4 regions of the Rhodococcus opacus B4 genome follow, and region 1 is predicted to be linked to each of the others. Evidence: riboswitches for the same ligand, from Rfam matches in the RefSeq annotation. Region 1 holds a riboswitch; each other region holds the start of a gene.
The links. Region 1 has a riboswitch for S-adenosylmethionine ahead of ROP_RS21315 (aminotransferase class V-fold PLP-dependent enzyme). Riboswitches for the same ligand answer to the same signal wherever they lie in the genome.
Positions count from the first base shown of each region.

Region 2: linked by a shared signal. The riboswitch ahead of ROP_RS45220 (putative leader peptide) and the one ahead of ROP_RS21315 (aminotransferase class V-fold PLP-dependent enzyme) in region 1 are both predicted to bind S-adenosylmethionine.
Region 3: linked by a shared signal. The riboswitch ahead of ROP_RS45215 (putative leader peptide) and the one ahead of ROP_RS21315 (aminotransferase class V-fold PLP-dependent enzyme) in region 1 are both predicted to bind S-adenosylmethionine.
Region 4: linked by a shared signal. The riboswitch ahead of ROP_RS31265 (bifunctional o-acetylhomoserine/o-acetylserine sulfhydrylase) and the one ahead of ROP_RS21315 (aminotransferase class V-fold PLP-dependent enzyme) in region 1 are both predicted to bind S-adenosylmethionine.

Region 1 is NC_012522.1:4,637,299-4,639,493, forward strand. Features, by position in the region: gene ROP_RS21310 (MCE family protein) at 1-793, shown strand, start outside; SAM riboswitch class IV at 874-988, shown strand; gene ROP_RS21315 (aminotransferase class V-fold PLP-dependent enzyme) at 1,040-2,195, shown strand, end outside.
Region 2 is NC_012522.1:2,083,698-2,085,892, forward strand. Features, by position in the region: gene ROP_RS09670 (amino acid ABC transporter permease) at 1-745, opposite strand, end outside; gene ROP_RS45220 (putative leader peptide) at 891-965, opposite strand; SAM riboswitch class I at 973-1,069, opposite strand; gene ROP_RS09675 (sulfite exporter TauE/SafE family protein) at 1,282-2,049, shown strand; gene ROP_RS09680 (HAD-IIA family hydrolase) at 2,126-2,195, shown strand, end outside.
Region 3 is NC_012522.1:2,076,504-2,078,698, reverse strand. Features, by position in the region: gene ROP_RS09640 (NtaA/DmoA family FMN-dependent monooxygenase) at 1-1,124, shown strand, start outside; SAM riboswitch class I at 1,171-1,264, shown strand; gene ROP_RS45215 (putative leader peptide) at 1,269-1,352, shown strand; gene ROP_RS09635 (ABC transporter substrate-binding protein) at 1,505-2,195, shown strand, end outside.
Region 4 is NC_012522.1:6,900,714-6,902,908, forward strand. Features, by position in the region: gene ROP_RS31265 (bifunctional o-acetylhomoserine/o-acetylserine sulfhydrylase) at 1-849, opposite strand, end outside; SAM riboswitch class IV at 968-1,089, opposite strand; gene ROP_RS31270 (NADP-dependent isocitrate dehydrogenase) at 1,364-2,195, shown strand, end outside.

The DNA.
Region 1 (2,195 bases):
CGTGCCAATCGACGCACTCCACACAGTCGTGACGGAACTCGGCGCGGCATTCGACGGAAAGGGTGAAGACCTTCAGTCGCTGGCTGGCTCGCTGTCCGGGCTGTCGACGTCGGGCGCCGATTCACTCGACCGAACCGTAGCTCCGATACGCGACAGCAGGACGGTGCTGGGCACGCAGTCCGAACAGCCCTCGGCGATCGAGGATTTCAGTGCAGATCTGGACTCGCTCGCGGACCGCCTGCGGAGCAGCGACCCCGATGTCCGGCGGCTGATCGACAACGGAAACCCGGCGAGCGAGCAACTGGGGCAATTGGTCTCGGACGTCGGCCCCGGCGGCACGACGAACCTCGCCGGCCTCTCCGCCACGGCAAAGGCGATCTCCGTGCAGGCCACGGCTCTGCGAACCCTGTTCGTGTACCTGCCGGGCGTGGCGGAGGCATCGTCGACGATCGCGCCCGACGACGGAACCGTGCACCTGGGCCTGATAGCCGAGACGAACAATCCGCCGTCGTGCACCGTCGGGTACGAGGGCACCCAGACGATCCTCGCCGAGATGAAGCGGAATGACCCGAACTTCGACGACACTCAGCAGGACTTCCCTCAGAACACCGCCGCGTCCTGCGAAGCACCACAGGGCAGCCTCACCGGCGTCCGCAGTGCCGACCGGATCGTGTTCGGCGACCCCGCCACCGTTCAGCCGTGGGACTCGAAACCCAAGAAGGACCCGAACAGACTGGACCTCAACCCGATTGCGAATCAGCTCGCCCCGCTGCTCGGGGTCACCCCCAACTGACGCGAGTGTGCGGCCCGATCCCGGGACCCTCCCGGGATTCGAGTTGACAACCGCGCCCCGATCCTGCAATCTTCGAAACAGGTCACGAGTACCAGCGTCAAGCCCCGGCTAGCTGGTCGGCAACCCTCCACCGCGGCGGGGTGCTCCGGGTGACGACCAGGCTGAGGTTCATACCGGACCCGGCAAGCGCGGACTCCGAGAGGGCACCGACCCTGCGACGAGTCCCTGACTACGAGGGATGTCGTGATGACTGCTGTATTGACCGCTGACGTGTGTGTTGCCCCCCTGGCTCAGGTTTCGGGCTCCGACCTGCGGGTTCCGCTCGTTCAGGGCGGCGAGTGCACCTACGTGAACTTCGACTACGCGGCCAGTGCGCCGGCGTTGGCGCAGGTGACGGACCGTATCGGGGCCCTGCTTCCGACGTACTCCAGCGTGCACCGCGGCGCCGGCTACGCCTCGCGGGTGTCGACCGAGTGCTACGAGAAGGCCCGCGACTCGGTGGCCCGGTTCGTCGGAGCGTGCGACGACCAAGTGGTGGTATTCACCCGCAACACGACCGACTCGCTGAATCTGCTCGCCGGCTGCGTTCCCGGTAGCACCGTCGTCCTCGACATCGAGCACCACGCGAACCTGCTGCCGTGGAAGGACTCTCGCGTCGTCCGGGCGGCAGACACGCTGGCCGAGACCGTCCGGCTGCTGGTCGCCGAATTGTGCTCCAAGCCCACCGCCCTGCTCGCGGTGACGGGTGCGTCCAACGTGACCGGTGAGGTGCTGCCGATCGCGACCCTCGCCGAGGTGGCGCATCGTTGCGGCGCACGGATTCTCGTCGACGCTGCTCAGCTCGCACCGCACCGCCGCATCGACGTCGAGGAGTGGGGTGTCGACTACCTCGCCTTCTCCGGGCACAAGCTGTACGCCCCGTTCGGCGCCGGGGTGCTCGTGGGCCGCCGGGACTGGCTCGACGCCGCCGAGCCCTACCTCGCGGGCGGCGGCGCGGTCCGGAACGTGACCGTCGAATCCACGCACTGGGCGCCCGCCCCCGCCCGGCACGAGGCGGGAACCCCCAACGTGCTCGGCGCCGCGGCCCTCGCCGCCGCGTGCGATGCGCTGTCCGAACTGGACTTCGGCACGGTGGCCGAACACGAGGCGGCACTCACCGGCCGGTTGCTCGACGGCCTCGGCTCGGTCAACGGCCTGGAGTTCCTGCGGCTGTGGTCGGACGCCCCCGACACGGTGGGGATCGTGACGTTCACGATCGACGGTTTCGAGCCCGGGGAGATCGCCGCCTACCTGTCCGCCGAACACGGGATCGGAGTCCGCGACGGACGTTTCTGCGCCCACCCGCTGCTGGGTCGCCTCGGCAGGCCCGACGGTGCCGTGCGGGTGAGCGTCGGTCTCGGAA
Region 2 (2,195 bases), 2.6 Mb from region 1:
CGATCGCCATCGTCGACACGATCGACGTGCCCTTGAACAGGCTGATCACCTCGTTCGCGGCGTTCGGCAGGATCCCGCGCATCGCCTGGGGCAGAACGATCTTGAAGAACTGGCGACGGCGCGGAATGCCCAGCGACTGCGCGGCCTCGATCTGCCCGTGGTCGACCGAGATGATGCCGGAGCGGATGATCTCCGCGGAGTACGCGGCCTGGTGCAGGGCCAGACCGATGACGGCGGCGGTGAAGCCGCTGATGACGCCGTTGACCTCGAACGTGAAGAAGGCGGGTCCGAACGGAATACCCAGCGAGAGAGTCTGATACAGGTACGTGATGTTGAACCAGAACAGGAGTTGCACGATCAGCGGGATCGACCGGAACGCCCAGATGTACACCCAGGCGATCACCTGCAGCACCGGGTTGTGCGACAGACGGCTGACCGCCAGCACCACCCCGAGCGCGAATCCGAGGACGGTCCCCCACAGGGTAAGCTTCACCGTCATCCACAGGGCCTGCAGCACCGAGCCGGCGGTGAAGTACTTGGCGAACGTCGCCCAGTCCCACCCCGGGTTGGTGGCGAGGCCGTGGACGAACTGGGCGAGCAGCACCAGTACGGCGGCGCTGACCACCCACCGCCACGGGTGCCACCGTCGCGCGACCTCCAGCGCGGCGTCGCCGGGCCGGTCGCGGTCGCCGGAGGGTGCGGAATCGAGGGGCGCGGCCGAACGCGCCCGGACGGGGGCGCTCACGCTCGCTCACCACTGGGAACAGACATCACCGATGCGGCCTTTCACCTGGAAACGGGACGGGTAGGGGGCGCGTCTTCCGCGGGAGGCGGGCGCGCGTCACGCGCTCACCTGGCGTTTTACCCGGTGAGCGTGCTGTGGGACCTCGTCAACAGTGGCAGGAGGTGGTCCGGCACAGGTCGATGTGCCGTCTGCGCCACGCAGGGCGCGCGAGGTAGTTCATGTGCTGCCTTCCATCGATCCCGGCGGTAGCACCCGCACCCGAAAGATTCGGAAGGGTTGCTGCGACGTCAACGAGCCAGGTCTCTCGGTCGCTCTGGATGGTTGAAGCGAACACTAGCCGCATTCCCGGACGCCGTCAACACGGGGTATTCCCCTGCACCACAGGGGAAATGGCGTCATATAGGCGCAAGAATCACGGTGCGCAGAAGTACTGACACGTGGCCGAGGATGCGGTTGGGTGGGACGCGCAGTCGCGTATCGCCAGCGCGGCGCGACCCGGCCGCCGGGCCGTCCGAGGCCCTTGTAACGTCGCCTCGGTGACACCACTCGAAGTCATCGCGATCCTGGTAGCCGGCGTCGGCGCGGGCGCGATCAACGCCATCGTCGGCAGCGGCACGCTCATCACCTTTCCCACCCTGGTGGCATTCGGGTTCCCTCCGGTGACCGCCACGATGTCGAACGCGATCGGCCTGGTCGCCGGTGGCGTGTCCGGCACGTGGGGGTACCGGCGGGAACTGGCCGGGCAGGGACCGCGGCTGCGGTGGCAGATCCCGGCATCGCTGTGCGGCGCGATTCTCGGCTCGTGGCTCCTGCTGCACCTCCCCGAAACGGTGTTCGAACTCGTCGTCCCGGTGCTGCTGATCCTCGCCCTCATCCTGGTGGTGCTGCAGCCGAAGATCCAGGCGTGGGCCAAGCAGCGCGGCAGCCACGAGGCGGGCCTGAGCCCGACGCGCCTCGGCCTGCTGACCGTCGGCACGTTCGCCGTCGGCGTGTACGGCGGATACTTCACCGCGGCGCAGGGCATTCTGCTGATGGGCGTGATGGGCGCGATCCTGCCGGAGAGCCTGCAGCGGATGAACGGCGCGAAGAATCTGCTGTCGCTCATCGTCAACGTCGTCGCGGCGACCGCGTACACACTCGTGGCCTTCGACCGGATCAGCTGGGCGGCCGCCGGCCTCATCGCGGTGGGATCATTGATCGGAGGCGTCCTGGGCGCCCGATACGGCCGCCGCCTGTCCCCCACCGCGCTGCGGGGAACCATCGTCGTCGTCGGTCTCATCGGCCTGTTCCGGCTGCTCGCATAGTCGCGCATGCACCCTCCCGCTCCCCCATACTGAGTCGGTGAGCAACGAAGTAGAGCACCCGGGCTGGACCTATCTCATGGACATGGACGGCGTTCTCGTCCACGAAGAGCACCTGGTCCCCGGCGCCGACCTGTTCCTGGCCGAAC
Region 3 (2,195 bases), 2.6 Mb from region 1:
CCGGCATCACCCGGCACATCGGGTTGGTGGCCACCCAGAACACCACCTACAACGAGCCCGCCGACCTCGCCAGGCGGCTGTCCGGGCTGGACCTGCTGTCCGGTGGCCGTGCCGGCTGGAACGCGGTCACCACGGACAATGCCTGGACCGGTGAGAACTTCCGGCGCGGCGGCTTCCTCGATCACGCGGACAGGTACGAGCGGGCCGGGCAGTTCCTCGACACCGCCCGGGCGATCTGGGATGCGTGGGCCGACGGCGCGGTCGCGACGAGGACCGACGCGCCGTCGTGGGCAACCCCGGACGGGGTGCGGGAGGTGTCCCGGCGCACGTCGCAGTTCGACGTCACGATCACCCCCACGCTGCCGCGCAGCGGCCAGGGACACCCCGTCATCTTCCAGGCCGGTGACTCACCGGCGGGCCGGGACTTCGCGGCCGCGCACACCGACGTGATCTTCTCCCGGCACGGAACGCATTTCGACGCGGCGCTCGCCTTCGCCGAGGACATCAGGGCGAGAGTGCGTCGTGCGGGGCGCCCCGAGGACGACGTCAAGATTCTGCCGGGCACGCAGATCGTGCTCGCGGAGAACGCGTCCGAGGTGGAGGAGAAGGTGCGCTGGGTTCTCGAGGGCCAGTACACCGGGCAGACGGCGTTGTCTCTGGTCGGTCAGGTGTGGGGCCGCGATCTGTCCGATCGCGACCCGGACGGTCCACTGCCCGAATTCGATCCGGTGCCCGCGCCGATCTCCGTCACCCGCGGGGCGGCGCGTGACGGAAAGGATCCGCTCGCCATCGCCAGGGAATGGCGGGCACTGGCGGAGGCGCAGAACCTGTCGCTGCGTCAGGTGGCGATCGCGACCACCCAGCGCTCCGGTTTCGCGGGCACCCCCGGGCAGGTCGCCGACGAACTCACCCGGTGGGTTCGCAGTGGGGCGACGGACGGATTCAACATCTCGCCGTATCTGGTGCCCACCGGACTCGACGAGATCGTCGACCTGCTGGTGCCCGAATTGCAGGAGCGAGGTTCGTACCGAACGGAATACGAAGGCTCCACACTGCGTGAGCACCTCGGGCTCCGGCCCGCCCTGTCGCGGCGGGAGGTCGAGTCCCGGCAGGCGGTCGGGTAGCGGGGTCCGTGTGGCGCCGCGACCGGCGATCTCTTACACTCGGTAACGACCATCCAGAGCGACCGAGAGACCTGGCTCGTTGACGTCGCAGCAACCCCCCGCCCTGCGGGTGCGGGTGCTACCGCCGGGATCGATGGAGGAACGATGTTGACCGAAGGTTTCGTGAGCGCCTGGGGGCGCCTGCACGTCGATCTCTGCCGGCTGTCCACCTCGATCTGTCACAGCTGACCTGACACCCCGATCTCTCGGGGTTCCGGCTCTTCACACCGCATCCGCGTCGGATCCGGTGTCCTTCACCTTCCTGTGCGCGTGAGCGCTGCCGATACGACGGGCAGCGCGCACGGCACTTCTTCGAGATCACGGAGTTCTCGGTGCCATCAGTGCTTTTGTCCTCGCCCCACCGCGGTGCCCGCATCGCAGCAGGTATCGGCGCCGCCGCCGTGCTGGCCACGGCGCTCACCGCCTGCGGTGGCGGTTCCAGCAGTTCCTCCGCGGATGCGGGCCCCGCACAGCCGGGCGGCACACTCCGCTACGGCCTCTCCCAGGCACCCACGTGCGCCGACCCCGCGCAGTCGGGCACGAATCAGACGATCTACGTGGCTCGTCAGGTGGTGGACTCGCTCACCGACCAAGACCCGGAGACGGGCGAACTGAAGCCGTGGCTCGCCGAGAGCTGGGACACCGACGCCGACGCATCCTCCTTCACGTTCCACCTGAAGGAAGGGGTGACGTTCAGTGACGGAACACCTTTCACTGCGGAATCGGTGAAGAAGAACCTCGACGCCATCGTGAACACCCTCACCGGAGCCAAGGCCGCACTGGGTGCCAGCTACCTCACCGGATACAAGGGCACCACCGTGATCGACCCGCAGACCGCGCAGGTCGACTTCGCCGCACCCAACGCGCAGTTCCTCCAGGCGTCGTCCACCCCGCAGCTCGGCATCCTGTCCGACAGTTCCGTCGCGAAGTCCGCCGAAGAGCGGTGCGCCGGCAACATCTCGGGCACCGGGCCGTTCACGTACGCCGACTACCAGCAGGACAAGTCGGTGACCCTCGCCAAGCGCGCCGGAT
Region 4 (2,195 bases), 2.3 Mb from region 1:
CGCGATGAGGAACGCGTTGAACGGGGAGATCGCGGAACCGAGGTCGCGCAGCAATTGCACGCGCGCCTTGAGGGCGTACGCGGGCGGTCCGAGTTCGGAGTAGACGACGCCGTGGTAGCTCGGGTCCGGGGTGGTGAAGCTGCTGTGGCGGCCCTGGGTCCAGTCGAACGTGCCGCCGTCGACGATGACGCCGGCGATGGCCGTGCCGTGGCCGCCGAGGTACTTGGTGGCCGAGTGCACCACGATGTCCGCGCCGTGCTCGAGTGGGCGGATCAGGTAGGGGGTGGCCACGGTGTTGTCGACGATCAGGGGGATTCCGTGCTGGTGCGCGATCCCGGAGATTCCGGGCAGGTCGAGCACGTCGTTGCGGGGATTGGAGATGGTCTCGCCGTAGAACGCCCTCGTGTTGTCCCGGATCGCGTTCTTCCATTGCTCGAGGTCGTCGGGGTCTTCGACGAACGACACCTCGATGCCGAGCTTGGGCAGCGTGTAGTGGAAGAGGTTGTAGGTGCCGCCGTACAGGCGCGGGCTGGAGACGATGTGGTCGCCCGCCTCGGCGAGGTTCAGGATCGCGAACGTCTCAGCGGCCTGCCCGGACGCCAGGAGCAGGGCGGCGACGCCGCCTTCGAGGGCGGCGATGCGCTGCTCGACCGCGTCCTGGGTGGGGTTCATGATGCGGGTGTAGATGTTGCCGGGCTCGGCCAGACCGAACAGCGCGGCAGCGTGATCGGTGCTGTCGAACGTGTACGAGGTGGTCTGGTAGATCGGCAGCGCCCGCGCCTTGGTGGTCGCGTCGGACGTCTGCCCGGCGTGGATCTGCTTGGTCTCGAACGACCAGTTCTCGGTCATGTGCTGTCTACTCCAGTGGTCTGACGAGGGCGCGGACGAGGAGCTGGTTCGTTCGCGCACAGGGCTTGTCTGGGGTCTATCTACGACAACAACAACACATCATGAACCTCCGATGTCGGACCCGCGCTTGTCACCCGACTGTTTGTATGAATCAGGGAACCAGGTCATCACCCGGGGCACCCCACCGCGGTGGAGGGTTGCCGGCCAGCTAGCCGGGGCTCGTTGCTGGCACTCATGACCTGTGGTGAATCTTAGCGGCTGGGGTGGAACGACCGGAAACGGCACCGATCAGGCCTGCTAGCAGGGAAAAATTACCCGCCGGTAGGGGTGGGATCTCGCACCCACATGTTGCGCGCGCCACGCATAGCAGTACGCTTGTCTTGTTAAAGTGCGGTCTCCCCAGCGGCCGCATCGACCGTCTACGTTTGATAAGCGAACCGTTCGCGGACCCACTCACGAAGTGCGCCCGCAACCGTGTAACCAGGGAATCTTCCTAGGAGGACGCGAAGCACCCATGTCCAAGATCAAGGTTGAGGGCACCGTCGTCGAACTCGACGGCGACGAGATGACACGCATCATCTGGCAGTTCATCAAAGACAAGCTGATCCATCCCTACCTGGATGTGAACCTGGAGTACTACGACCTCGGTATCGAGTACCGGGACGAGACGGACGACCAGGTCACCGTCGACGCGGCCAACGCCATCAAGAAGCACGGCGTCGGCGTCAAGTGCGCGACCATCACCCCGGACGAGGCGCGCGTCGAGGAGTTCGGCCTCAAGAAGATGTGGCGGTCGCCCAACGGCACCATCCGCAACATCCTCGGTGGCACGATCTTCCGCGCGCCGATCATCATCTCCAACGTTCCGCGACTGGTTCCGGGCTGGACGAAGCCGATCATCATCGGCCGTCACGCCTTCGGCGACCAGTACCGCGCCACCGACTTCAAGGTCCCCGGCCCGGGCAAGGTGATGATCACCTACACGCCCGAGGACGGCAGCGAGCCGATAGAGCACGAGCTGGTGAACTTCCCCGACGGCGGCGGCGTCGTCCAGGGTCAGTACAACTTCACCAAGTCCATCGAGGACTTCGCGCGCGCCTCGCTCAACTACGGCCTGCAGCAGAACTACCCGGTGTACCTGTCGACGAAGAACACGATCCTCAAGGCGTACGACGGTGCGTTCAAAGACATCTTCCAGCACGTCTACGAGACCGAGTTCAAGCCGGAGTTCGACGCGGCGGGTCTCACCTACGAGCACCGCCTCATCGACGACATGGTCGCGTCGGCGCTCAAGTGGGAGGGCGGCTACGTCTGGGCCTGCAAGAACTACGACGGCGACGTCCAGT